2 regions of the Gracilibacillus salinarum genome follow, and region 2 is predicted to be linked to the other one. Evidence: a T-box and tRNA genes for the amino acid it is inferred to sense, from the RefSeq annotation. Region 2 holds a T-box; the other holds one or more tRNA genes.
The links. A T-box is a leader RNA that pairs with one kind of tRNA and senses whether it is charged. The one in region 2 lies ahead of alaS (alanine--tRNA ligase), so its partner is inferred to be a tRNA-Ala.

Region 1 (15,209 bases), 1.8 Mb from region 2:
CATGCAGTCTGTGAGAGTTATTTATCTGATCCGCGCTGTGTAGATATAGTACCGAAAGGTGTTAGTAAAGCAGTGGGATTACTTGCATTAGCAGATTATCTGGCGATTAAACCTGATGAAATTGCAGTAATTGGAGATTCTTTTAATGATATTCCGATGTTTGAGATGACACCGAACAGCTTTGCGATGAGTACCGCTCCTGAAGCAGTACGAAATAAAGCAGCACATGTTGTCGAAGATGTTCATGAAGCAATTGCATATGTCCAGCAAAACGTGAGCACTAAATAATTAGTGCTCTTCTGCATATTCATCTAAAAAGCGGTCAATTAAATCCGCCGGGAATCCTTTTCGGAAGAGAGCTGCTTTTACCTTAAGCTTCCATCCCTGACCGGATTCTTTCTTTTGAAATTTTGTCACCAACTTTTCACCTTGAAATACAATAGCATTGTATTCCTCTTCTTCATCACGAGTTGAATTGATCTGGCCGATCACCTCGGAAATTACATCAAAACCGAAGCCTTTCTGGATAGCTGTTTGTTTGGCGCTGTCCAGCTGTTGCTGATATGATTTTTTGCTTGATGCGGACAATTTCTTATTTATTAATTTCTCTACTTTGCTAAATTGCTTATCAAACGTATAAAGGGATAATGCTTGTGTTGTTAGATCAGCACTTACACCTTTGTCTGCCAATTCTTTCTTCACCAGGAGAGGACCTTTCGTCGAGGTTTCCATACGTGTCCTGACCAATGCTTCAGCAAAAACAAGATCATCAATTAGTCCTTCCCGTTTCAAACGGGTTGTTACCTCGCCGATGTATTGTTCATCAACTTCTTTCCGAATCAGATAATCAATAATTTCTTGCTCAGATCGCATTCTGTAACTTAAATACCTGACAGAAAGGGTATATGCCTTATAGGAAGAATCTTTTTCCTGGATTTGCGTAATCATATCAGGTGTTAACATCTGTCCTTTATGTAGATGGAACGTAATCAGCAAATCCTCATTTACACTAAATCCATAATATTCTTTCTCATGTTCTTTAAGAAAAATATTATATCGGTCCTTCGCTTTCTTTTGCGTTGTGATTTTAGCTATTTCGGGCAATATGATCACCTCTTTATGCCATTCTATCACACAAACATTTGTTCTACAAATTATAACAGGGGGTTAGCATTTATGAATATCGCTATAGCAGGTGGATCAGGTTATGTAGGAAAAAATCTGACAAGTGCTTTGACGAATAATGGAGATAATGTTTATATATTAACAAGAAATCCTGATCAACATCACAATCAGAAAAAGGTAACTTATGTAGGCTGGCTGAATGAGGAATATCAACCTGAAAAGCAGCTCCCTGCTATTGATGTCATCGTCAATCTTGCAGGAGATTCCTTGTTCGGATACTGGACCAAAACAAAAAAAGATAAAATCTTTCAAAGCAGAATTAATGCGACGTATGCGTTAATCGATTTAATCAAGAAGATGAATACAAAGCCAGAAGTACTTATTAATGCTTCAGCAGTCGGCTATTTCGGCACATCACAAGAGCAAACCTTTACTGAATTCTCTGAAGAAAAAGGGCACGATTTCTTGGCTGAAGTTACCCAAGCTTGGGAGCAAACTGCAATTGAGGCACGATCATATGGTGTACGAACAGTGATCGCAAGACTTGGCGTCATTCTCGGTAAAGAGGGTGCCCTGCCATTAATGGCCATGCCCTTCCGCTTATTTATCGGAGGAAAAATCGGCTCCGGAAGGCAATGGGTTTCCTGGATTCATATTGATGATGTCGTTGGTTTAATTCGCTTCGCAATGGACAATAAGAAAGTAAATAAATCATTCCATTTAACAGCACCGCAGCCTGTCCAGAATAAGCAATTAGCTCGAACACTCGCCAGCGTGTTAAGTCGGCCAAATTGGTTTCCGACACCAAAGTTTTTATTGCAAACTGTTTTAGGAGATATGAGCATTCTCGTAGTCGATGGGCAGAAGGTAATTCCAGAGAAGGCGTTGGATTTTGGCTATGACTTTCATTACCCAACCATCGAGACAGCTTTGAAAGAAATCTATGAATAACAGCGTTTTATCGGCATTTTCATCCATTTATGACGTTTTCATTAATTAATAATGAAGTTTTCTTAATATTCCTTCATTTTACTCAATATTTTTTCGTATTATTTTGCATTTACCTATTTACAATTACTAGCTTTATTGTGTAATATAAGGAGAGAAATGAGCAAGTATTTTTGTTGCGACGTTTATATAGGGAAGGCAAATGGTGCGCCACCAGTTAGAACTGGTTCTAGTGGGTTCGATTCCCACCCCGAATTTTTGTTTAAATTTTGATAAAAATTCGAGGGTGGTAAAGACACTATCATGCGCTACAATTCTGTCTTCTTTGTCCACCCTCCAAGGTAATGAAGGAGGGGTTTTTTATGCTCAAAAAACGAGATGTTCAGGACGCACCAGTTCTATACGAATTAATGTCACATCCTGAAGTATTTCCATATGTTCGACACAAAGCATATTCCAGTGATGAATTTTACTTTTTAACGAAACAAACCATAGAGGCTGAAGAAAACGGTGATTTAATTTCACGTACGATTATGGATGAATATTATAATCCAATCGGGACCATTAATTTATTTGATATCGAAAATAATGCAGGATTTCTGGCTACATGGATCGGTCAGCCCTATTTCGGCAAAGGCTATAACAAATTAGCTAAAGATGCATTCTTTAATGAACTGTTTTGCCATCATCCGATCGATGCTATTTTCATTAAGATCCGCCGTACCAATACGCGTTCGTTAAAAGCGATCTTAAAGATTCCATATGTCATGCATGGAAATGAAGTATATGATGAGGTTTTTGCAAAAATAAACAGTGATCAGGAAGAACCTGTTTATGACTTATATGTCATTAGAAAAGAAACATACTTCTCCCATTTAGAATCTGCCAAAGAAAACGAAGAAGCCATATGAACAGTTATCCACAAACCTGTGCACAATGTGCATAAGGCTTGTGGATCTTGTTTTGATAAGGGCAGTTATACAGATGGTTTCCGTGAGATAAAATGTGGATACTGTGTATAAGTCTGATTTTATTTATGTTTTACAGTTTTGTTGTGTGGATAAACCTGTGTATACTCTACAAAGGGGTTGCGCACTACTTCCGGTTAGGCGTATGATAAATAGCGGAGGATGTAACATGAAGTATATTCGAATTGTATTACAAATAAGTGTGTTATTTATTTTTTCTTATATAGGTGAATGGATCCAGGAGGAGTTCTCACTCTTTGTCCCGGGTAGCATCATCGGCATGCTGCTCTTTTTTGTTCTGCTTACAACTAAACTAATTAAAGTAGCTTGGATCGAAGACGGCATCGACTTCATCATGAAAGATATGCCGATCTTTTTTGTTCCTGTAACCGTTGGTGTTGTCGAACATCTGCACTTCTTTGCTGGAAAAGGTAGTCTGCTGATTCCGCTCATAATGCTTAGCACTTTTTTAGTGGTTTCGATCAGCAGTCTCTTCACCTCGTTACTTTTAAAGAAAGAAGCTGATACCAATGAATAATATGGTAACTGGTGCTTGCTTTTTCCTGGCAACGATACTTGTATTCGCGATCACCAAACTGGTATATAAGAAAATTCCAAGTCCGTTTACATTGCCAATCTTTTTGACATCCGTATTTTTTGTCCTTTTATTAGTAACTACAGACTTTTCATACTCCGATTATTGGAATGGCGGCAAATGGATTGACCAGTTTCTTGGACCTGTCGTAGTTGCCTTGGCTTTACCGCTGTATCGACAGCTTGAGCTAATTAAACGATATGCCCGAACGATTCTGACTGGTGTGTTTGCTGGATCAGTGGTAGGTGTGTTAACCGGGATAATCGGTGTCAAACTGCTCGGATTTGAAAATATCATTATTTACACAGTGGCGGCTAAATCTGTCACCACACCTGTTGCACTGAGTATTACAGAAACTGCTCATGGCAATTTAGCTTTGGCAGCTGTTTTCGTCATGATTGCCGGTATCAGTGGTGCGATGTTCGGTCCTTTGATTTTGAAGATTTGCCGAGTTACCCACCCGGTAGCAAGAGGAATAGGTATCGGTACAGCTTCTCATGCGATTGGTACCTCGAAAGCATTGGAATTAGGAGAGCTTGAGGGATCTGTCAGTGCATTGTCCATGACGATTAGTGCTGTTTTCGTTTCCTTTCTAGTACCATTGTTTTTAGTTTTCGTATAGTGTTGCCTCTTTTTGCCCAAGCTTAACTATTGACAAAGCACGTTTCAAGCGTTAGTTTATAACATGATTCTCTGTAAATCTGTTGTAACAAAAGACTGATTTAGATGGAAGGTGATAGTATGGGAATCGTTGTCGTAGAAATTTGTGATAGTAATTTAATGAATACATTTGATATAGAAACATTGATCGAATCCGAATATCCTGAGGTAGCCGTCTTGATCAGCGACTGCTTGAGCTTCTGTGGTTTGTGCCGGCTCAAACCATATACACTGGTAAATAACCGCAGAATCCATGGTAAAACCCCAGAGGAAACGTTGGATAAGATCCGCGTAGCAATTGAAGAAGAGCTTGCTGTTTTTGAATAATACCACTTAAGGCTGGGACAGTATATCCCAGCTTTTTTATGATCTTATTCGATTACAGTACTGTCTTTTGGATGCTCTTTTGTTCGAATGTGGCATGCTTTCGTTCATAACTTTGCTTCAGATTCTTGCTTTTGGTCGAATGTGATCCTCTTTCGTTCATTACTCTGTTTCAGATTCTTGTTTTTGATCGAATGGGGTCCCTGATCATCCACTTTTACACGAAGTAACTTGTCCCTGGTAGCTACAATAGAAATGCGCTTAGGATAATAACACCCAAGCGCCATTGTTTTACAAGCTTAAAAAATCTGCATACGGATATCCGAGCGCATTTGCTACTGCCTCGTGAACAACCTTTCCCTTATAAGTATTAATGCCCCGAGCAAAATTCGGATCACTTTGCATTGTTTTTTCAAATCCTTGATTAGCGAGACGCAACACATAAGGAGCGGTCATATTCGTCAGTGAGTAGGTCGCCGTCCGTGATACTGCACCTGGAATATTCGCAACCGCGTAATGAAGGATGCCATGCTTTACATACACAGGGTCCTGATGAGTGGTGACGCGATCAACAGTTTCGATCGATCCGCCTTGATCGACTGCTACATCAACGACAACAGAGCCTGGTTCCATCGATTGAATCATTTCCTCTGTTACAAGCTTTGGAGCTTTTGCACCTGGAATCAACACGGCCCCTACTACTAAATCAGCTTTTTTCACTTTTTCCATTAGGTTATATTTATTCGATGCAAGTGTGCGAATTTTCCCTTGAAATAAATCCTCTAATTCTCGTAATCGCTGAATATTAATATCTAATATCGTCACATTAGCACCTAAGCCGATTGCCATCTTTGCTGCATTAGTTCCAACAATGCCACCACCAACAATAACAACATTGGCAGGCGATACTCCTGGTACACCACTTGCTAAAACCCCTTTACCGCCATGTGTTTTTTCGAGAAAATGAACACCAGATTGGATCGACATCCGCCCCGCAATTTCACTCATAGGTGTAAGCAACGGCAAGTCACCATATTTACCCTGTACTGTTTCATATGCGATTCCGGTTGTTTCTGCCTGAATTAATGCATCTGCTACTTCTTTTTCGGCAGCTAAGTGCATATACGTAAAAAGAAGTTGATCTTTTCGAAACAAAGAAAATTCAGATGGCTGCGGTTCTTTCACTTTGACCACTAACTCCTGCGCCCAGGCTTCATCAGGAGAAGGAACAATAATGGCACCAGCATCTTTATAGACTTGATCACTTATTCCACTACCGTTCCCTGCTCCACTCTCCACCTTAACTTTATGACCTGCTTGCGTCAGCATCATCACGCCTGCAGGAGTCATTGCGACACGATTTTCATTACTTTTAATTTCCTTCGGTACACCAATTTTCATTCATCCACCTACTTTCTCTATGCTAGTATGTTATGTTTCTATCTTGTTATTCGTTTTCCCATTTTTTCACTGTCTTAATACAAAATCATCTTATTTCAGCGATTTAATTATTTAATGCACATTATTTAATATATATGTTGCATTAATTAATTAAATAATGTATATTATATATAAGAAATGAATGATCACCAAAAGGAGGACATTAAGTATGAACTCTACAAAAAAAGGATTGGCAATGGGGATTGTGATTTGTTCAAATTGCGGAAGTTCGATTGATGCATTACCAACACAGAAGGTGACGACTTATTATTCTTACTGTAATCATCCAGAATGTCAAAAAAGGAAAAATGGATAAAAACAGGAAACAGATTAATTTGGCTAAGCATACTTTTACTTCATGCTTAGCCTTCTTATTTACTATAAAAACTTGACATTTTGTTTAATTTCTATTACCTTGAAATAAACAACTAAATAATTAGTTATTTAATTGAACAGGAGACGATTTAATGAAACCTTCACATACTACTCAATTGGAACTAAAAGTACACCAACAATTAAGAGATTGTAGCGAAATATTTCTTGCATTGGCTGACCCCATTAGACAGGACATTATCATGCTCCTAACGAAACACGAGAAACTAAACGTCGGTCAAATACTAGAACATTCATCGATGTCACGCTCTGCCATCTCTCATCATCTAAAGATATTACGTCAAGCTAATTTAGTGAACGCAAATAAAAAAGGCACAGAAATTTTCTATTCTCTTCATATCGAAGATGCTGTACCACTGCTTAAAGCTTTTTTAAATACCACCGAGAAAATAATGGCGTGCAAAACTCCTAAATGAGGAAACTTGCTAATTTTACATTATATATATCCATATAATTAAATGTTTAGTTGTTTGGTTGAGATATTTTAAATAATGGAGGAGATTGGAATGAATACCGTTCTCATAACAGGTGGTTCAAGCGGAATTGGTTACGAATTTGCCAAATTATTTGCAAAGAAGCAATATCGAATAATTCTAGCATCACGAAATGGAGAAAAGTTGCAAGAAACAGCTAATTATTTACAGCAAACCTATCAGGTTGATACTCTATTTGTAACTGTTGACTTAGCAAAAAGTAATGGCCCTGATATGTTATACAACCATCTAAAGGAACGTTCAATTGAAATTGATGTTTTGATCAATAATGCCGGACGAGGCTCATTTGGGATGCTTCATGAACAATCTATTCAAAGCGAGATTGACATGATACATTTAAATGTTCATAGTGTTTCCCATCTCATGATGCTTTTCCTCAAAGATATGGTTAACAAAGATAGCGGACGCATTCTTAATATTGGCTCAACAACTTCATTTTATCCTTGCCCACTAAGCGCAAATTACTCTGCATCTAAAGCATTCGTGCTATATTTAACAGAGGCTGTTGCAACTGAATTAGAAGGTAGTAATGTTAGTGTTACAGCTTTATGCCCCGGTGCTACAACTACAGATTTCTTTAAAAATGCTAAGATGGAGAAACAAAAAGTGTCTAAAAAAGAGGAAACGATGGATCCACAGAAGGTAGCAGCAATTGGATATAAAGCTATGATGAAGCGAAAAAAATATGTCATTCCTGGTTTTCAAAATTGGTTATTATCACACTCCCCCAGACTTTTCCCCAGGAGTACAGTTACAAGTATTACTCGACGGGTGCTGGAAAAGAAAAAATAATATTATTCTGTTAACTCAAAAAAGAGGCTAATTAACAACTTTAGCCTCTTTCTTTTACTATATGGAGCATAGCGGGCTCGAACCGCTGACCCTCGCGCTGCCAGCACGATGCTCTCCCAGCTGAGCTAATGCCCCGATATTCACTACCTCTATTATTAGAAAAATGAAGCAATTCGTCAAGCTTTTTTTTACTCGGCGATTTCTTTTCTTTGCAGTATCAAGTTTGATAAAACGATTAACAGAACAGCGAGTAATAGCGTAACACTTGCTCCTCCCCACAACGACTCTGGTACTGTTCCTTCTGACAAAAAGGTACTAATGTGCTGACTGATGCTGTTCGGGAACCATGGTAATTGATGCGAGAAAATTTGATTAAATCCTGACATCAGCATGATTGTAGCGACTGTTAATGTTAATACCAATCCAGAATTAGTAACCACTGTATTATAAAAAATCGTTAGTGATACAACAAAGATCAGCCAAATAAAATAAAAGAAAAAGAGTCCGACAAATTCAGTAACAGCAAGATCACCAAATAATAAATAGACGTAATACCAGCTTATAAGCATTCCTAATAGAAATGAGGTGAATACCAATAATAGTTTAGCGGCCCATTTTGCCGTTATATACGTCAGATAGCGCACCGGTTTAACTAAGACTAATTGAGCTACGCCGCTTTTTCGTTCCCCTGCAATGACTGCCATCGATATTGCGACTACGACTAATACACCCAGACTGCTGAGTTCTGCTAAACTTAGCATGATGGCTTCTCCTGCTTGCAAATCTGGTGCAGGGATAATTGTTCCCTCTGGTAATCCACCTACCGAATCCAGGATAACCGGCATATAATACGTAGTTAGTGGATCCATCACACATAACATCATAAAGACAAGAGGTACCCAAATCCATTTATAATTGCGCCAGTCTTCGATTACTTCTTTTTGAAAAATCGTGATCCATTGCATTACTGCTTCACCACTTTCATAAATAGATCTTCTAATGTGGTTTTACTAAAAGCGAGCTTTTCGATTGGCCAATTTTCTGCCACTACATATGATAGTATTTCTTTGCGGGCATGTTCGACATTGCTGACAGTTAGATGAATTTCACCCTTCTGTTCCTGAATCTGCTCCACTACCGCTAATTGCTTTAGCTTCTCTGCATATGCAGCATGATTACCTTGAAACGCCAACTCTAATTTCGTGCTTTGATGTTCTGCACGTAACGAAGCAATCGAACCCGACAAGACAATCTCACCATCGTGCATCATCAACACATCATCACATATTTCTTCAGCATCTCCTAGAATATGTGTGGAGAACAAAATGGTAGTTTGCTCTTTCAATTCTTCCATCAACGTCAAAATTTCCCGACGTCCGATTGGGTCAAGAGACGATACCGGCTCATCGAGCATCAGCATTTGCGGCTTGTGAATCATCGCTTGGGCAATGCCAAGCCGCTGCTTCATTCCGCCCGAGTATTTACCAATACGATGATTCGCTGATTCTTCCATCCCTACTTTTTCAAGCAGTTGCAGAGCTCTTTGTTCTGCTTCTTTCTTCGTTAAGTTCGCTAAACGACCAACATATACTAAAAACTCTTTCCCTGACATCCATGGATGAAAGACAGGATATTGCGGAAGGTAGCCAATATAGCTGCGAATATCATACTGTTCCGAACCAGGAAAACGAATCGAGCCAGCAGTTGGTTTCAACAGCCCTGAGAGCACCTTAAGTGTCGTTGTTTTTCCCGCACCATTTGGACCGAGTAATGCGACACATTTTCCTGTATCAAGTTGAAAATCAATCCCTTTCACAACTTGCTTGCCTTTAAAGGATTTCTTGAGTTGCTGCACTTCCATCACAGCCATTTAATATTGTCTCCTTCCAATAATGAAATAAAGTACTGGCCCAATGAATCCAATCAATATAATAATAACCGCCCACATAGCTTTCGGACCATTGGTATGATCTGCTTTTACTAACGAAATAATGGCAATAATCATTAACAGAAATTGAATCACAGCTAATGGTGCGATAACAGGTAAAAAATCCATGCTGATCACCTCCTTCTATAGATACGTTCGAGCATACATTTGGTTTCAGAAAAAAAGCACACCTGTTAAGGCATGCTTATCCTCGTTCAATTGGAAACGTACAGCAGCGAAAGGAACCTCCGGATTTAATAATTTCAGAAAAATCCACTTCGATTACAACGAATCCTTTATCTGTCAGGTTTTGATTGACCTGCTTGTTTACCGGCAGAGAAATTACCTTATACTCTCCAATTGAGAATACATTGGTCCCTAATGAAAATTGTTCTTCCTCCGAAACCTCAATTAAATCGTAATGCTGACGTAACTTCGACAGATCCTCCTTACTGAATGCTTGCGGATAGATTAGGCCAGTTGTTTCGCTGACAAGATTGAAACAGCAATCAAGATGAAGAATATCTTCTCGAATTGGTAATGGGATTACTTGTCTGTCTGGCAAACGTTTTTGCAATTCTGCAATCGCACTTTCTTCGGTTCGTTTACTTACTCCAACCCAGACAAGATCCCCCGCTACGACAACATCGCCACCTTCAATCGATCCACCCATCGCAGTGCTGTACGGGATCTGATGCTCGTCTAATACTCGTTGCAGCGTGTTAACCTCCGCCTTGCGAATATCACGGCTCATTTCTGCTGTATATAAAGTATCTCCAATGGTAAATCCAATATCTCTAGTAAAAACCTGTTCGTTGAGATTTGGATCTGCAGGCAACTCTAGCACGTTTACCTGATGCTTTCTTAATGTATCGATAAAATGCTGATGCTGCTTCAACGCAATCGGAATGTCAATGTTCTCGTCCTCATAAAATTTCTGTGTCTCATTTATAATCTTTTTAATTTCCATGTATTGAGGTGGGCAGACAATGACCTGTTTTAAGCGGTCATATTCGTTGAGCTGTTTAATCATGGATAAAGCCCCCCTTATAATATTTTTTACGGACAACCGTTTTGTTTAGTATACCATACCACATAAGAAATCATGTGAGCAGAAAGTCTGTTACTATATCTGACAACTCTATTTGATGCATTGAAAATACATGTTATTCTCTTATTAACTTAAATCAAACAAGAGGAGGGTATTCCATTGAATCGTAAACGGATGCAGAATCCGAATATCTTTACTTGTGTTGTCTTGACTTTCAAATTGATGTTCAGATAATTATTTGATTTGCCAAAACAAAATGAAGGAGGATCATTCAATGAAAAACCCAAAAAGAAAAAACCCAAACCTTTTCACTTGCATCATTTTAACATTTCGTCTCATGTTTTAGTAATGAAATGGACAAATCTTTCATATGATAAAACAATATTCCAAACAAGTACGAATGGTTCGTTAAAAAACTGCCATTCGTGCTTATTTATTTGTCTGTTAAATTTTTATGGCCACTTTCACTATTTTTATGGCCACTTCAGCATTATATGGAAAAAGCACTAGCTGATCAGCTAGTGCTTTTTCGTACAACGATATCTTCGTTCTCATATACAATCTCTACTTTTGTAACATCCTCTTCTTCTAATACAACATCAGTAATGCCATCCTCGACTTTGTCCTGGATCACGCGGCGAAGCGGACGTGCACCGAATCGTGGATCGTATCCTTTGTCAGCCAGGAATTTCTTGGCATCTTCGCTGACGGTAACCTCAAGCTCGGCTTCTTCTAATTGTTCGGTAAGTTCTTTGATCATCAAGTCTACAATCTTCAGTAAGTTATCCTGCGTCAATTCGTTGAACGGAATGATCGCATCAAAACGGTTCAAGAATTCTGGTTTGAAGTATGAACCTAAGTTTTCCAATGTGGAGACTGCTTCATTATTATCACTGTTAAAGCCAACAGTAATATTCTTCGTGCCTGTTCCAGCATTACTTGTCATAATAATCACGGCATCTTTAAAGCTGACGGTTCTGCCATGACTGTCAGTTAATTGACCGTCTTCCATGATTTGCAGGAACATGTGCTGTACATCCGGGTGAGCTTTTTCGATTTCATCTAATAAAATCAAGCTGTACGGATTACGGCGAACTTTTTCTGTTAATTGTCCTGCTTCTTCATGACCGACATAGCCTGGTGGTGAACCAATGATTTTGGAAACCGTGTGTTTCTCCATGTACTCACTCATGTCAAGACGAATCATCGCCTCTTTCGTACCAAACAATTCTTCAGCAAGTGCTTTTGTCAACTCTGTTTTACCAACACCTGTAGGTCCTACGAAAAGGAAAGAACCAATTGGACGATGTTTAGATTTTAAGCCAGCACGACTACGGCGAACAGCTTTGGCTACTTTCTCAACCGCTACTTCTTGTCCAATTACTTTTTCACCTAAGTTAGTTGCTAAGTGCTTCATCTTGGACTGTTCGTCGGATTGAATTTTTCGAACAGGAATACCCGTTTTCTCTTCAATGATTAATTGAATTTCTTCTACTGTTACTTCCGCTTTTGGAGCCTCTTTTGTCTCTGTTAATTTTTTCTCAAGCTTAATTTCCTGGTGGCGCAGGTTGGCAGCACGCTCATAATCTTCTCTTTCAGCTGCTTCTGTTTTTTCTTTGGCAATTTCGTCTAAACGTTTTTGAATTGCCTCATCATCTGATTCGCTTACATCCAGATTCAGTCTGGCACCTGCTTCATCAATTAAATCAATTGCCTTATCTGGAAGGAATCGATCTTGAATATACCGTTTCGATAAGTTAACCGCTGCTCGAAGTACTTCATCAGAATAGCTTACTTTATGAAACTTCTCATAGCGATCTCTTAAGCCCTGCAAGATTTGTTCCGCTTCAGCTAAGGTTGGTTCTTTCACCATGATTGGCTGGAAACGTCGTTCTAATGCAGCGTCTTTTTCAATCTGACGATACTCTTTCAACGTGGTTGCACCAATTAATTGTAGTTCACCACGTGCAAGTGCGGGTTTCAGAATGTTTCCGGCATCCATTTGAGAGCCTTCTGCTGTTCCGGCGCCAACGAGGAGGTGAACCTCATCTACGAAAAGAATAACATTTTGACGCTCTTGCAATTCGGAGACTAATTGTTTCATACGTTCTTCGAATTGACCACGAACTCCGGTATTTGCAACCAGTGATGCTACATCTAATATATAAATTTCTTTATCTAGCAATTTAGAAGGAACATTTCCTTCGGTTGCTTTCAACGCCAGTCCTTCTGCTATAGCTGTTTTACCGACACCTGGTTCCCCAATCAACACGGGATTGTTCTTATTGCGGCGGTTCAATGTTTCAATGACGCGTTTCACTTCCCTATCACGGCCGATGACCGGATCAATCAAGCCAGCTCTAGCTGCGTCTGTTAAGTTTTTACCTAACTGATCTAGTAAGCCGTTACCTTTCCCACCCTGTTTCTTATGGGTGTGGGTCTGTGCTTGACCTGAACCATTTGCTGCTCCGTTAAAGATGTCGCTGAAATCTTGTCCACCGAACATTCCTGAAGGTTGATTCATTTGGTTTTTTATATCGTTAAAGCATGTTTCGCATACATGTAGAGATTCTGTTTGATTATTAAATCGAAGGTTCACATTAATCGTTGCTTCGCGAGTTCCACAATGTTGACATTTCATTTGTCATTCCTCCTTCAATTAGTGAAAAGATCAAATTTGACTTTGACTATATTTGACCTTTCTTATCTCCTATTATAATCTGACCTTCTTTGACTTTCAAGATCTTTGCTCAAAAATATTTATAAGTGATGATACGGGTATCACACATTTCAACATCTCCATTTAATCTTACAATTCCACTTTATATAATCCGCAAACCATACTTTTAAATAATCCTATCTTTTTAACAACAGGAAAAACCCCGGATTCGCTTATCCAAAGCAAATCCGGGGTTTCATTTATCACGGCGATAACCGTCCGTAATACCCCCACATCAAGAATCGAGAGCGATAAATTAAGAAGCTAAGTGGGGAGAATAACTTCCTGATACGTTTCGCTAGCAATCAGTGGGAGTCAAAACCCCTACTGATTGAAGTCACACTTTTTATCTATTCCGTTCTCTATTATTACATCGCGACACTAAAAGGAATAAAAATCAACAACAATGCTAAAGCCAGCGACCACATTAATTCTTTTAGCACAGATATCCCCCTAGTAAACTTTTAATCTAGCATACCACACAACCCGCCATTTTCCCGGTATTCGCAAGAAACATTACATAAAATTTACAAAGCGATCAACTTTCCGTCCGTAAGTATTTGTGCTACACTATAAGTAACCAGGGAAAAAGGAGTTGTTTCGAATATGACAACTATCCAGCTTATGCATCACAAAAAAACAACACCCGCTACTGTTGCAAATATGTGGGTCTATCGCCAGGCAAAACTCATAGAAGTTCAACTGACAAACAAGCAAACATACTTCTTATTTTTCTATAAAGACCGCTACATTAACGCAAAAAAAACGACCGAGATACGTCTGACATCCTTTCTAAAACAAGCACTCAAAAACGGCCACTCATTCGATAATAATCACCCACTTACGAAAGCATTACTTTCCAAAGACGAAGTATATCGACTTACTTCTAACAATCACATGTTTCAAAAGCTTAATGACAAATATAATGAAACAGAAATGCTCTATATTCTTGCGATGTTTGATAATTTTATCGATGAGAAAAAAATTCAGGCACAATGCAAAAAAGCCTTTTATAACCATCGACGTAATGGTTCACTCATGAAAGCTTACCGGTTACTTGTCAATTATGTTCTTATCCGCCCGAATGATACGTTTGCCAAGGATATGCTCCATCACTTTGACTTTCAGAAATACAGCGACATGTATCGCAACATTGACAGACTGACAGAAAAGTGGTCTGATCCCCTCTACTTGGAATCCATGTTTTTTGACCAAAATTACCCTAAATCCATCATAAATTCGCTATTACGACAATACGATATAGATAATCGTCAATTTGATCAGTTGTACTTATATTTTGTTGCTCGTTCCGCCTTAACATCCATCACATCAGTGGCAACGTTAACGGAGAGATTGCTTAACAAGTCTGATCAGATTCTATTCTGGGAGAAAATGCTTGATCACTACCAAAAACCGGATGACATCATCTCAAAACTGATGGAACTCGGTGGATATTCCTCGATTTTACGTTTTTACCTAAAAGAACAGAATCAACCTGATCGGACACTTTTCGAAACAGCTATGCAAAAAGTGTCTTCCGAGGAGCTCGCCCCCCTTTACCAACAAGTACTTGCAAAAATTCTGGCGGTGTATCAGGACGATGCCGTTCAATTAGAAAAGGTATTACAGCATACGATCAAAAAGTTGCTACCTGTTCTCTCACTTACTGAAATATTGCATTACTTGGATACGACAGAGCTTCCGATAATTAAGAAGCTGAAAAAAATGGAACAATTATCGGATAATCCAGACCAGCAATTTGCCTTAGGTGAA
Region 2 (15,209 bases):
AAATGATATCTTGGGTAATTAGATCGATTTTTTTCTTTTTTTGTCATACTTGCAGGAGTTTGTCCATATACATGGAATATAATAAATAAGATGATAATGTAAGGAGCGTGTGCAATGTTGAGAACTACTACATTTGACCGAAATCTATGGCAGTTAACAACTTTCGAATCCATTAGCTATGATAAAGAGGAACAAATTTTAATTATTCATTTTCTCGATGAGACCACGCTAAAGTTTGACTCAATCCCTGAAGACCTGGTGTTTGCTTTCATTTTAACGACAAACAAAGATTATTTCATTGAAACGAAACTGAAACCTTTACAATATACAACATAGAAAAACATAAAATGGATGTCTAAGGAAGACATCCATTTTACGTTAGAAATTTATTGTACTTTTAAAATTTTGACGTTCATATCACCGGCAGGAGTAGGAACAACGACTTCTTCCCCAATGGAATGACCTAGTAAACTTTTAGCGATTGGTGAATCATTGGAGATTTTCCCTTCGAATGGATCTGCTTCCGCACTACCTACAATTGTGTAGCTTTCTTCTTCTCCGTCAGGTAATTCTTGGAATGTGATGGTTCTCCCTAAGGAAACAACATCTGGATTAGCATCTTCATCTGTGATGATAACCGCATTGCGGATCATATTCTCTACTTGAACGATACGTGATTCTACAAAAGCTTGTTCATCTTTAGCTGCATCATATTCCGAGTTCTCTGATAAATCACCAAAATCTCTGGCAATTTTAATGCGTTCTACAACTTCTTGTCGTCGCTCTGTTTTTAAATATTCTAATTCATCTTCAAGCTTTTTTAATCCTTCTTCTGTCATAAAAAATTCTTTTTCTTCTGGCATTATCCTACACTCCTTCTATCTATTGCTATGAGTCAACCTTTATAAATGTACTTTCATTGTATGTCTAATCTTAAGAAATAGCACTGATCATAGCAGATATGATATGTAAATGCTTAATTTACTAAACACTACTATCTCAAATTTTCTTATTTTTTTCAATAGTTTTATTTGTAGTATTTTAGCAATTATATATTTAGCATATCACTATATCGAAATATTCTACTCGATATCAAGTATTTTTTCAATTTTTGTCGCTAACAAATCGATTGCAACCTCGTTCTGACCGCCTTCTGGGATAATGACATCTGCATATCGTTTTGTCGGTTCAATAAATTGTAAGTGAGCTGGTCGAACCGTTTGAATATACTGATTAATCACGGAATCGATCGAGCGGCCTCGTTCATTTATATCTCGTAATAATCTTCGAATGATACGCAAATCCGCATCTGTATCTACAAAAACTTTAATATCCATCAATTCCACCAATCTTGGATCATCAAGAATGAGAATACCTTCAATAATAATCACATCTTTAGGTTCAATAGGAATAACCTGTTCAGAGCGCGTATGCATGGTATAATCGTATACTGGTTTATTGACAGTTTGTTGCTCTGATAATTGTTTAATATGTTCAATTAACAAATCATGGTCAAATGCGAGTGGATGATCATAGTTTGTTTGCAGTCTTTCTTCCATCGGCATGTCCGACTGATCTTTATAATAATAGTCTTGCTCTATAACAAGAACAGATTGATCTCGAAATCGATTTTGGATAGACTTGGTTACAGAGGTCTTTCCCGATCCTGATCCGCCTGCTACACCAATTATTACTGGTTTCTCCTTGCTCATATATCTTGCACCTCTACTCTTTCTTTTTTATGCTGATAGCTATGCCATCCCCCACCGGCACAATAGTTGTATGAAAATCTGGGTGTTGAACTAACCATTGATTATACTGGTCAATTTTGTTCGCCAGATTTTGCAGCCTTTTGGGAGCCTCTGATGCATCTGCCACTAGTCCTCTGAAAAGAACATTGTCGGTAATGATGATACCGGTATTGCTAAGCGCAGGAAGATAACTCTCGAAAAAACGGTGATACTGTCCTTTTGCCGCATCAATGAAAATCATATCATATGGCCCTTTAGCCAGAATTTCTGCTTCTTTTTCCAATGCATCCCCAAAAATCACATCAATGTTTTGTTGCCCTTGCTGCATTTCAATATTGTGCATTGCTCTTTGATACATTTGCTGATCACGTTCCACCGTGACAACGGATGTATTAGGATGGGCTTCTAACATCCTTAATGCAGAATACCCGATCGCTGTACCGATTTCAAGTATTTTAGCAGGCTGATGTACGCGAACAAGCTGTTGCAGCAAACTAATGCCTTGTTTATCCATGATCGGTACATGGTACTCCATGGCTTCTTCTTCTAATACTTGTACCCAACTTTCAGGATTTGGCGCTATCTCATTTAAATAAGAAATAATTTCTTTTGAATGCACGTTTATTCTTTCCTTTCCGTAACAGGCAAAAGCAGGGAGAACCTCCCCTGCTTTTGATTATTGGTTATGAATGTATTTATCTTCTAACGCTTGATGCTCTTCATAGGACTTGGAATAATATACCGTTCCTTCTGAATCAGCTAAGAAATAGAGAAAATCATTTTCTGCTGGCTCCAACACTGCTGCAATAGAACTCTCTCCAAAGTTTGAGATCGGTCCTACAGGCAAACCTTTTACCTTATAAGTATTGTAAGGAGAATCGATTTCGTAATGGTCATAAGTTAAGCGTGAAATATGTTCTCCGTGGGCATAAATAACTGTCGGGTCTGTCTGCAATGGCATATCACTTGCCATCCGATTATAGAATACACCGGCTATTTTCTTTCTGTCCTCAGGTGTAGGTGCTTCCTCTTCTACTAAAGAAGCAAACGTCAGCACTTGATGTACATTATAATCAGATTCTTCGATTTGGTCATAATGTGCCAACACAACATTATTAGTCTTCTCCAGCATTTTTGTAATGATTTTATCAATAGTTGGACTTTCCGTGAAGAATTCATAGGTTGCCGGGAATAGATATCCTTCCAAAGGGTACTTAATCGATTCATTCAGTATCTCATCTGTAAGGATAGTCGGGTATCTATCAATTAATTCTTTGATATATTCCTGATCATTCATCTTCTCCAGAAATTCTTCCTGTTCAATCCCTGCATTTTCGGCAAATATTGATGCAATTTCTTCTATATTTCTTCCTTCTGGTACTGTCACTCGCAATACAGCATCTTGTTGGACAGAGCCGGTTTCCAACTCTGAAGTTATTTCTGAAAGTGTCATGGAAGGTGAAAGTTCGTAATCACCCGCTTGAAATCCTGTCGCATTATTAAACTTGACATAAAACCTGTAAATTAAACTATTAGCGATAACTCCTTTTTCTTCCAATATTTTCGCGATTTCAGAACTGGAAGATCCTAAGGGAATCGTAATATTAATCGTTTCTTCACTATCTGGATCAACTGGTGATACACCTTTTTCGACAAATTTATATGCACTGTATCCGCCAATTATCAGAATGAGCGATAATAGCAACAGCACAATGATTATAATTTTTCTTGCGATACTTGCCTCTTTCGCGCTTTGTTGTGAGATTTCTTTATATGTAAGCTTGTCTTTCTTTTGTTTGTCATCTTGTTCGTTACTCATCAGGTCTCCCCCTTTCACCCGCTATATTATACTACAATTTTCGCAAAAGGAAAACACAACACGCAATTATTTGGATTAATTGTCGATAATAAAAGAAATTCTGAACATATTTTTGTTAGTTGACAAGAGAACTAACAAAAATCGGATAGGTTCATCTAATCCTAGCTAACAACAAAATAAACAACTTCCTATAATATGGATTATGTCAACAAAGACTGTATTGCCAAATGGTCATTTTGATATAGATTATCTGCTTAGCAAAGCTCCGGAAATAGGCTCCGCGTCCTGTGGGCACGGCTTCAGCTAATTTAGGAAAGAAAATTCTTTTCTTTCCTAAATGGATCTTCAGCTCGCGCTGATTCCACGGGAGTCTCCGCCTATTTCCTACGCTAAAGGGAAGTACTACAACGATTGGAACAGCTAGAAGCAGTGGTGCTTAGCAATGTATTTCATCAATTATGGTGTAAATCTTGCAGATAGTGCTTCATATCCTAGCTGCCGCATAAATTGTGGAGCTATACATCAGCGGAGGCCAACCACGGAGACTCCCGCGGGATTGTGCAGGTGCTGGAGATCCACTTTGTGAAGCGTTCTTCTTCACAAAGTTAGCTCCAGCCGTGCCCCGCAGGACGCGGAGTGGTTGGACGGAGCGGTATCATACCACACATAATTTTTCAAAATGACCACTAAGCTGCTAGTTTACATAATCCATATTATCGGAACTAAAATTCATGTTCAAAGTGATTACTGCTGTGACTGTACTTATTTACTTTCTCTACTCATTAAAAAAACCTGACTAAGTTAATAGTCAGGTTTTTTTGCTTATTCGGTTAAGTCTTCGTCTGCGATCGTGTTAAGTACTTCTTCTACCATATCCCATTCTTCATCTGATTCGATTTGGAATAATGCCAGATCATCTTCGTTGTCATTTTCCTCATAGCGGAAAGCAAAGACTTCCACTTCTTCGTCTTCTTTCTGGTCTGCCGGTACTACAGCTACATATGACTGTTCTGTTTCGTCCACGTCAAAGGTAAACAACACTTCAAATAAATGCTCTTCACCATTCTCATCTGGTATAATAATTCGTTCTTTTTCTTCTAGTGCCAATTGCCTTCCTCCCTTATGGTTGACTGTCCAGGTAGCCTTGTAAAATCATTACAGCGGCCATTTTGTCTATCACTTTTTTTCGTTTGGAACGACTGACGTCTGCTTCTAACAGCACCTTTTCGGCAGCCATTGTCGTCAGGCGTTCATCCCACATTACAATTTGCAAGGAAAAAGTGGATTCTAAAAACGCTGCAAATTCTTGGGAAGCTTCACCACGAAAACCGATGGAACCATCCATGTTCTTCGGTAAGCCAACTACCGCTTTCTCAATAGTATGGTCATCAATTAACTGTTTAAACGTTTCTTGTACAGATTGGAAGTCAGGCTCATTCCAATAGATGGTCTTCAATCCTTGAGCCGTCCACCCTAGTGCATCACTAATGGCCACTCCAATCGTTTTGGAACCTACATCTAATCCTAATACTTTACTCATTATTTTTTGTTCGCGCTGATGTAATATTTGACCAGCTCTTCAATGATTTCATCGCGCTCAATTCTCCTTATTAAATTGCGTGCATCCTTGTGTCTTGGAATATATGCTGGATCCCCGGATAATAAGTATCCAACAATTTGATTGATCGGATGGTACCCCTTTTCTTCCAGAGCATGATAAACTACCAATAACACTTCTTCAACATTCTGTTCAATGGGTTCTTCTGAAAAATCAAATTTCATTGTCTTGTCCATTCCATCCATGGAAGCACCCCCAATTAAAATTCAACGTTTGATTGTATCTTTCTATTATACCGGTTATTATTAAAAATTTCCAAAATTATAGTGCTGTTTGGACATATTTTTCTACATAACCTAATGCATCTGCCAATTTGCTGGCGTCTTTACCCCCAGCTTGTGCCATGTCTGGACGACCTCCGCCGCCCCCACCACAGATTTGTGCGGTTTCTTTTATTAAATTTCCAGCATGGTATCCTTCGCTAACAAGGTCTTTCGTCACACCAGAAGCAAGCTGTACTTTGTCATTATTAACTGCTGCAAGCAAAATAATACCAGATTCAAGCTTCTGTTTCATATCATCTACCATTTGGCGTAATTGATTCATATCACTTACATCGACTTTTTTAGCTAAATATTGAACACCATTTACTTCTTTTACATCATCAAGAATAGAAGATGCCTCGTATTGCGATAATTTAGCGCGCAACGACTCTACTTGACGCTGTTGCTCCTTCATTTCTTTGAAAACCTGGTCGATTCGTTCTGGTACCTGATCTTCTTTCGTTTTTAATTGGGTAGCGGCTGTCTGTAATAGCTGATGCTTCCCATTAACAAATTGATAAGCGCCTTTAGCCGTGACAGCTTCAATTCTGCGAGTTCCTGCGCCAATACCAGATTCTGATACAATTTTAAATAGCCCGATTTCTGCAGTATTATTGACGTGGCATCCCCCACATAATTCCAGACTATATTCACCCATCTGAACGACACGAACAACATCACCATACTTTTCACCAAATAGTGCCGTTGCACCCATTTCTTTCGCTTCACTGAGTGATTTGTTACTAATCGATACAGGAATGGAATTCCAAATTTTTTCATTTACAATCTGCTCAATCTCAATGATCTCTTGCTCTGTAATAGCACCGAAATGAGAGAAGTCAAATCGTAACCGTTCACCAGCTACCAATGAACCTGCCTGATTGACATGGTCCCCTAATACATCCTTGAGTGCTTGGTGTAACAAGTGAGTAGCGGAGTGATTTTTTATAATATATTGACGGGATGTCTGATCGACTTTTGCATGAACCGTTTGTCCATTAGAAAGTGTACCTTGTATCATCACACGATGAAGGTTTTGTCCGTTTGGAGCTTTTTGTACATCTAATACTTCTGCTTGGCCATTCGTAAATGTCAGCAAGCCTTTATCCGCAATTTGTCCACCGCTTTCTGCATAGAACGGTGTGTTTTCTAATATAAGATATGCTTCGCCGTCAGAGGCTTCAGAAACTAAATCCTTGCCAGTAACAAGTGCAATGACTTTCGTCTCCACTTTTAACTGATCGTATCCTACAAATTGGCTTTCTGCATCAATATCACTTAGTACACTATCTTGAATTTGCATTGAATCTACTTTTTGACGAGCATTTCGTGCACGATCCCGTTGTTTTTTCATTTCGTTCTCAAATGCTTGTTCATCAATTGTAAAACCAGCTTCGTCCACGTATTCCTCCGTCAACTCTTTCGGGAATCCATAAGTATCGTATAGACGAAACACCTCTTCACCTGGAAAAACAGTACTTCCTTTTGTTTTTTCCTGTTCGACAATCTGATTTAAAATATGCAACCCATCCTGTAACGTTTCATGGAATCGCTCTTCTTCTGTTTTGATTACATTCTGGATAAAATCGCCTTTCTTTTTCACATCAGGATAGAATGCTTCCATAATGGAACCAACTGTCGGAACAAGTTTAAACATAAATGGCTTGTCAATGCCAATTTGTTTCGCATAACGGACCGCCCGTCGTAATAAACGACGCAATACATAGCCGCGTCCCTCATTAGAAGGCAGTGCACCATCACTGACTGCGAACGATACGGTACGAATATGGTCTGCGATTACCTTAAACGAAACATCTGTATCGACTTGTTCGAGATAGCTCGTATTCGCATATTTTTCCGTTTCTTTAATAATAGGCAAGAACAAATCTGTTTCAAAATTAGTTTTGGTCTGTTGTATAACACTGACAAGACGTTCCAGTCCCATACCGGTATCAATATTTTTCTTCGGTAATGGTGTATACGTATCATCCGGATTATGGTTAAATTCGGAGAATACCAGATTCCAAATTTCCAGATAGCGTTCGTTCTCTCCACCAGGATAAAGTTCAGGATCGCTTATATCATTACCATATGATTCGCCACGGTCATAGAAGATTTCCGTATTCGGTCCACTAGGTCCTTCACCAATATCCCAGAAATTCTCCTCAAGTCGAATAATACGATCTTCTGGCAAACCAATCTTATCTTTCCATAATAAGTATGCTTCTTCATCTTCCGGGTGAACAGTAACGGATAATTTCGCCTGGTCAAAGCCGATCCATTTTTCACTGGTCAAAAATTCCCAAGCGAATTCGATTGCTTCTTCTTTGAAATAATCACCAATCGAGAAGTTCCCTAACATTTCAAAGAATGTGTGATGACGTGCTGTGTAGCCGACGTTGGTAATATCATTGGTACGAATAGACTTTTGCGCATTTGTAATACGCGGATTTTGTGGTACTACTCTGCCATCAAAATACTTTTTTAATGTTGCTACTCCACTGTTGATCCACAATAATGTAGGATCATCTTTCGGTACTAATGACGCGCTTGGTTCAACGCCATGTCCTTTTTCCTTAAAAAAGTCTAAGAACATTTGACGAACCTCAGCAGATGTTAATTGCTTCATAGTGAAACCTCCTATAATAAATATATCCAGGTGCAGACCCGGTATTGATATGCATAAAAAAACTCCCATCCCTGCCTTAATAGCAGGGACGAGAGTTGATTCCGCGGTACCACCCTAATTATAGTCTAAAAAAGACTATCTCTTGAACATCAGTAACGGTGATGTAACCGGCAGAGATTAACTGCACTTCAAACTAGCTTCCCAGATCATTGCATGCAGGATCACTTTCAGCCTAGGTTCTCCCTCTCTTCGACATGGTTATCTGGTACTCATGTTTTTCAACGTATTTTGATTATTTACTTCGCTAGCATATTATAGAAAACTTTTTACTATCTGTCAATCGCTTTTACTTGTCTATAAATCATTGGTATTGCTACCCTGCCGACGGCTAAAAGTGGAACAGCCAGAATCATGCCGACCACACCAACTGTTTTAGCAGCAATAAATAACGTCAAGATAATGTAAATAGGGTGAATATGAATGCTTTTCCCTACTATAAACGGAGACAGCAAATTGCCTTCTAACACTTGGACAACCATCACTGCCAGTACGACGTATAATACTTTTTCGGTAGAAATAGTAAAAGCAATCAGTACAGCTGGTATCGCTCCGATAATTGGACCGAAGTATGGTATGAAATTGGTGAAACCGATGATAGTTGCCAACACAACTGTATAACTCATACCGATCCACTTTAATAGAAAATAACTGACAAGTCCTACCAGAAAACAAACTAATATTTGACCACGAATATATTGACCTAAACTTTCTTCCATATCTCTGGCTAATGTTTTGGTAAACACCTGCCAGCGTGATGGAACCAGTTTTAGTATGCTTTTCTGTATGGGGCGGTAATCTTTCAAGAAATAAAATGCTAGAATCGGGATAACTGCCAGCATGACAAACATATCAAAAAGCATCGGAATGTTTTTTAACAGACTCGTAATTCTTTCACCGATAGATGTCTCAAGGGTTTGAAAGAATTGGTCTAAATTATCATGAAACCCTTCAGGCATAAAGGAAGTCTGGTCATATAACCCATAAATGAATGAACGATATGCATCTACATATGTGGGCAGATTCTGCTGAATATCCTGAATCTGTTTCATCCAGGCAGGAAAAGACCGATAGACTCCATATCCGACCAGACCGAAAAATAACAGGTAAATGCACACAATCGCAACGGGTCTTGGTATATGCCAGCTATGGATCTTTTCAACAAGTGGATGTAACAAATAAGCAATCAGACCTGCTATTAAAAATGGTGTCAACACATGAAACGCAATGATTAATACATTTTTATAAAAAGGAAAGAGAATATACATTAAGTATAAAAACAATACAGCCAAACATAAAATGACGAGTCTTAGCGCAATACTGACTTTTTTCTGATTAGTCATCACCGTTAACCTTCTACCCGTCGTTCCTCATCTGAAAATAAATCGTCTAAAGAACTTAAAGTACCATCCATTTCAACCTCATGTAAATGCATCATGTTATTCTGAACAGATAATTCGATATAACAATCCCAGCAATAATATTGCTCCGGACCAATAATTCCAATATTTTTACTGCGACAATTCGGACATCTCACAAACTTTCCCTCACTTTATCATTTTTATCTGTCAGCCTGTCCAACTTTGAGGGAAATATACATGAAATTGACTGAAATTTATCAAGGCGCTAACCTCCCGTAATACCCCTACTTCATGATTCAAGAGATAAATAAGAAGCTAAGGGGGGATAAACGGACGATAACTTCCTGATAAATTTCGCTAGCAATCAGTGTGGGAGGGCAAAACCCCCACTGATTGCAGTCTCACTTTATACCATAAAATCATAAGGTGAGAAATCTTCCTGTCCGACTTCTACTGAAAGTAACCATTCATCTGCAGACATTTTTTCCTTTTGCTGTTCACTTTTCACTTCTTTAACTTGAAAGAGTTCATGCAAGAATGGTACAAGGTTGGTGTAGCGCTTATTAGTGTCTTCCGTGTGAACTCCTTTTAGAAATGCTTGCTTATCTCCACACATCACCAAGGACTGTTTTGCTCGGGTGATACCTGTGTACAGCAGATTCTTGCGCAGCATCCGATTATATCCTGCAATCACTGGCATAATAACAATTTGGAATTCACTGCCTTGTGACTTATGAATCGAGGTACAGTACGCATGCATTAAATTCATTAAGTCCGGCTTCGCATAAGCAACTTCTTTTTCATCGAAACTGACAACTACCTGCTCTTCTTGATCCACATTTTCATCTTTTTCAAAAATGGCAACAACTTCACCAATATCGCCATTGAATACACCGTCTTCTGCTTGATTCACCAACTGGATGACTTTGTCACCTTTTCGGAAAACAGTATCGCCGAAAGCCATCTCTCTTCTTCCCTGCTGGCGAGGATTCAGAATCGCTTGTAATTCCTCATTTAACCTGTGAATTCCAGCTTTTGAACGGTACATTGGCGCTAGAACTTGTATCTGTCGTTGGTCTACACCTTTATCATACGCTTTTTTGACCACTTGTTTTACAATATCAATTACCTGATAATCTGGACAGGAAAAAAAGTTAAAATCATTTGCCTTCGATAAAGTAGTTGATTCCACTTGATTATTTTTTATTTCATGCGCTAGTTGAATAATTTTGGAGCCCTCTTTTTGACGGTAAACTTCTTTTAAACTGATAGAAGCTACGACACTGCTTTTTAATAAATCAGCAAGTACCTGACCAGGTCCGACCGAAGGCAACTGGTCCTCATCCCCTACAATGATAACTTGCATGTCATCAGGAATGGCACGAAACAACTGATAAGCGAGCCAAATATCTACCATTGAAAATTCATCTATCACAATTATTTTTCCTGCCAACTGGTTATTTTCATCTTTTTCGAACGATTCTTGACCATCCCATCCTAATAATCGGTGAATCGTCACACTATCAATTCCCGTTGATTCTTTCATTCTTTTGGCTGCTCTGCCGGTCGGTGCTGTAAGAACGAATGGAAAATCTTCGTCTTCCTTGTAATCATCTTTATCCAACGATAAGTCATGAATATCTGCATACGCATTTATAATACCTTTTATAACAGTCGTCTTACCTGTACCTGGACCTCCTGTCAGAATAAAAATCTTCTCAGATAATGCCGTTTCCAATGCTTGATATTGTTCTTTTCCATAGCTTAAAGTTTCTTCTTCTTCAATGGAACCTACTATTTTCAGCAGTTCTGCATCGGTAAAAGTTCGTTCCTGCTTTTTGTCTGCAATCCGTTTTACTTGTGCACAAAATCCAGTCTCAGAATAATACAAGGACGGCATATATGCATGCTGGTCAGATACTATAATTTCTTTTTCTTTATTAAGTTCAACGATCTGGGCAGTCATTTTGTCAACATCGATGGCATTCGCTTCGCCATCCAACAGTTGATCCATTTCATACAATAAGCGATCCAACGGCAAATAAGCATGTCCATCTTGCACGCTATTCTGCAGTATATAAACACAAGCTGCTTGTAACCTCGTCGGATGATCATTAGAAATTTCATTTTGCCTGGCGATCTGGTCCGCTCTAAGAAACCCAAAGTGCTCTACTTGAAACACAAATTGATAAGGATTCGTTTTTAATGTATCCAAGGTTTCCTCTTTAAAAGCAGTATACATTTTTTGCGCCATTTTCAAACCAAAACCATATTTTGAAAGTTCAACAACGATACCTTCGAAACCTTGATTTTCTTGTAAAATCTGATGAATTTTCTTTTGTTTTTCTTCTGGTATACCTTTTACTTTGCGAAGGACCTTCTGATCATTCAAAATCATCGACAACGCAGTCTCGCCTAACGTGTCTACGATTCGTTCTGCTGTTTTCTTCCCGACACCAGGAAACAGATCACTAGATAGGTATGCCACAATACCTTCTTTTGATTGAGGTAAAAAGCGTTGATAACTTTCAACCTGAAATTGACGACCAAACCGTTTATGGTCAACCACTCGTCCATAAAATTCATATGTTTCTCCTGGGTCTAGTCGTCGAAAATAACCTTTAACCACAATCTCATTCTCATCGAAGGACTGATTCGTTTCGAGAACCTTAATCTTTGCAATGGAGAAGTGCTCTTGTTTGTTTTCAAAGATCGTATGAATCATCTCACCTTTGATGAAATTTTTTTCTTCTACTGCCTGTTCATTCTCCATTCCAAAGCCTCCTAGCTTATTGGTTATCTTCTAGCATGATCTCGATTTGCTTTTTGCCGTTTCCTGCTAACAAATGATCTGGCTGAATTTCTAAAGCCTTATCAAAGTGGACTATTGCCTGGTCTATATTTTCTTCGAATAAAGAAATAACACCTAAATTATAATGGGCATCACTGTGTACTTCTTGTATTTCGAGCACTTGATTGAATACTTCTTTTGCACGATCCAATTGTTGAGTTTGTGCTAATGCCAATCCATATTGAAATTGCACATCTGCATCATCAGGGTTCAATTCACTGGCCCGTTGTAAATATGGCAAAGATAATTTGAATTGTTCATCATATAAGAAGGTCATCCCTAACATAAAGTATGGATCAGCTTCCTCCAATCCAAGATTGATCGCTTTTTGAAAGCTTTTTTTGGCTTTTTCGAATTCATCCTGTTCAAAGTAGACGTTGCCTAATCCGTAATAAGCCGTTGCCGCCTCTTGATCTAATTCTGTACCTTTCAGATAAAAGCGCTCTGCACGTTGATAGTCTTTCATATGTAAAAGCAGATTTCCAAAGTTGATATAGTGTACCGGGTTCTTTGGATCTTGCTCAATGGCATCGGTAAAATATTGTGCTGCCTCTTCCAATTTTCCTTCTTTCATATATTGAATACCTTGATCGATTTCAGTCATTTGATTACCTCCTGTTGTTATTTTAGCTCACTCATGAAGTGAAGTGCAACAAACCTGTTAAAATATGTTCTGCGCACGAGTAATTTTCGTAAGTGCTGCATACTTCTTATAATACTGATTATGTTAACGATGCATCCATTTTGAAATGCAGTTAGAGGTATGATGTCGCTCAGGCCAACCACGGAGACTCCTACAGGAACAGCACGGGCTGAAGGTCCACTTTGTCTGTGCCTGTGTCTACAAGTATCGCTTCGAAGTAAGCTTCCGCGACACAAGGCAACAGGCAAGAAATTCAGGTAGCGGCCTAGCTGAAACCGTGCTTGCGAACGCGGAGTTGTTGGTTGGAGCGATTTACTAGCACAATATAAACACGAAGCAGCTAACATAATCCGTATTAAAGAAAGTTATATACTACTAACAAATATAGATTATGTAAACATTTGAGTTATCCCCTCCCTTGCTACCTGCTAGCAGATTGGCACAAGGATGGTTTTCTTCATCTGTATTATCATCAGTTTAACTGTTCATGGGCAATATGTAATTCTGTAGATTTTTCCTCATGAATTATCTTTATTGATAACAAAAGGAGACAGCAATTTTTATGCTGTCTCAATTAGCTACCCTACATAATCTAAATATTGATCATTTTTAATGACGTCGTTAATCGTTCCGCCACCGAGACAAACTTCGTCTTGATAAAAGACGACTGCTTGTCCGGGGGTGATAGCACGTTCTGCATTATCGAACACCACTTTTACACTGCCATCATCATTCGGGTAAACCGTTACACCTGTATCTTTTTGGCGGTAGCGGAATTTAGCCGTACAATGGAAAGGCTCAGCGGGAGTCTGATTAATCCAATTCATATCTGTAGCGATTAGTGCATCAGAATACAAGGCATCATTATGATACTCGGCACCTACATAGAGAACATTTTCTTTAAGATCCTTGCCTACCACAAACCATGGCCCGCCTGGTCCGCCAATACCGAGCCCTTGACGTTGTCCGATTGTATAATACATTAAGCCGTCATGATCACCTTTTATTTGGCCATCGAGAGTCATGATCTTACCAGGTTGTGCAGGTAAATATTCGCTGAGAAATTCTTTGAAATTTCGTTCCCCTATAAAACAAATACCTGTACTGTCTTTTTTGTTTGCAGTTGCTAAATCATTTTCTTTCGCAATGCGTCGAACTTCTGATTTCGGCAGATGTCCTAACGGAAACATTACTTTGCTTAACACATCTTCTGACAGCTGATTAAGAAAATAGGTCTGATCTTTGTTATCATCGACACCACGAAGCATTTCCACACGATCACCGCTACGTCTCACTTGTGCATAGTGACCTGTTGCCACATAATCAGCACCGAGTGAAAGCGCATGGTCAAGAAATGCTTTAAATTTAATCTCTTTATTACACATGACATCGGGATTCGGTGTTCTGCCTGCTTTATATTCGTCCAAGAAATAGGTAAAGACTTTATCCCAATATTGTTTTTCAAAATTCACCGCATAGTACGGAATATCAAGCTGGTTACAAACACGTACCACATCATCAAAATCTTCTGTTGCAGTACATACTCCAAACTCATCGGTGTCGTCCCAGTTTTTCATGAATATGCCAACCACATCGTATCCTTGTTCTTTGAGCAGTAAGGCAGTTACAGATGAATCCACTCCCCCACTCATTCCAACAATTACGCGTGTATCTTCGTTGCTTTTCATTATATCACTACCTTAATCAGTTAATCTTCTTACAATGTTCGCAACGATTTCCGCTGCCTCTTTTACATTGTCCGTATTATTAGCTAGTCCAAAACTAAAACGTATGGAATTAGTTGTACATGCATTCTCTTCACTGTACATGGCACTTAATACATGTGATGGTTCTACGGATCCAGCTGTACAAGCACTTCCGCTTGATGCTGCCACACCACTTAAGTCAAAATTCGTTAACAATGCTTCCACATTTGCTCCCGGAAAACTGATATTCATTATACTAGGTACCCTGTCGCTGTTTTCACCGTTTATCGCGTGCGAAACATGGTGATCTCTTAATGTTTGTAAAAATACATTCTGATATTCCTCATATTGCTGAATACGAGCTTCTCGCTCGTGTTGCGCTAAACGAATTGCTTCAGCAAATCCAGTAATTGCTGCTACATTCTCCGTCCCTGCTCTACGTTTACGTTCTTGTTCACCGCCATGTTGCAAGGCTTGCATAGTGGTATCAGGGTCAATATATAAGAAACCA

Region 1: it has a tRNA-Ala gene. The T-box ahead of alaS (alanine--tRNA ligase) is inferred to sense a tRNA for this amino acid. The anticodon was not compared.

Annotation. Positions count from the first base shown of each region.
Region 1 covers NZ_CP095071.1:3,861,804-3,877,012, reverse strand. Annotated here, with positions in the region: gene MUN87_RS18185 (HAD family hydrolase) at 1-288, shown strand, start outside; gene recX (recombination regulator RecX) at 289-1,113, opposite strand; gene MUN87_RS18175 (TIGR01777 family oxidoreductase) at 1,177-2,076, shown strand; gene MUN87_RS18170 (GNAT family N-acetyltransferase) at 2,436-2,984, shown strand; gene MUN87_RS18165 (CidA/LrgA family protein) at 3,211-3,579, shown strand; gene MUN87_RS18160 (LrgB family protein) at 3,572-4,258, shown strand; gene MUN87_RS18155 (YuzB family protein) at 4,378-4,623, shown strand; gene ald (alanine dehydrogenase) at 4,912-6,021, opposite strand; gene MUN87_RS18145 (GapA-binding peptide SR1P) at 6,230-6,376, shown strand; gene MUN87_RS18140 (ArsR/SmtB family transcription factor) at 6,528-6,869, shown strand; gene MUN87_RS18135 (SDR family NAD(P)-dependent oxidoreductase) at 6,960-7,739, shown strand; tRNA gene MUN87_RS18130 (tRNA-Ala) at 7,802-7,874, opposite strand; gene MUN87_RS18125 (ABC transporter permease) at 7,928-8,704, opposite strand; gene MUN87_RS18120 (ABC transporter ATP-binding protein) at 8,704-9,609, opposite strand; gene MUN87_RS18115 (PLD nuclease N-terminal domain-containing protein) at 9,610-9,795, opposite strand; gene MUN87_RS18110 (dimethylarginine dimethylaminohydrolase family protein) at 9,872-10,699, opposite strand; gene MUN87_RS18105 (ATP-dependent Clp protease ATP-binding subunit) at 11,232-13,358, opposite strand; gene MUN87_RS18100 (tetratricopeptide repeat protein) at 14,043-15,209, shown strand, end outside.
Region 2 covers NZ_CP095071.1:815,730-830,938, forward strand. Annotated here, with positions in the region: gene MUN87_RS04145 (KTSC domain-containing protein) at 115-336, shown strand; gene greA (transcription elongation factor GreA) at 387-863, opposite strand; gene udk (uridine kinase) at 1,083-1,712, opposite strand; gene MUN87_RS04160 (O-methyltransferase) at 1,726-2,370, opposite strand; gene mltG (endolytic transglycosylase MltG) at 2,428-3,570, opposite strand; gene MUN87_RS04170 (DUF1292 domain-containing protein) at 4,393-4,677, opposite strand; gene ruvX (Holliday junction resolvase RuvX) at 4,691-5,110, opposite strand; gene MUN87_RS04180 (IreB family regulatory phosphoprotein) at 5,110-5,373, opposite strand; gene alaS (alanine--tRNA ligase) at 5,450-8,080, opposite strand; T-box leader at 8,162-8,371, opposite strand; gene MUN87_RS04190 (AI-2E family transporter) at 8,410-9,480, opposite strand; gene MUN87_RS04195 (YrzR-like zinc ribbon domain) at 9,486-9,674, opposite strand; gene recD2 (SF1B family DNA helicase RecD2) at 9,905-12,271, opposite strand; gene MUN87_RS04205 (tetratricopeptide repeat protein) at 12,288-12,953, opposite strand; gene mnmA (tRNA 2-thiouridine(34) synthase MnmA) at 13,571-14,680, opposite strand; gene MUN87_RS04215 (cysteine desulfurase family protein) at 14,693-15,209, opposite strand, start outside.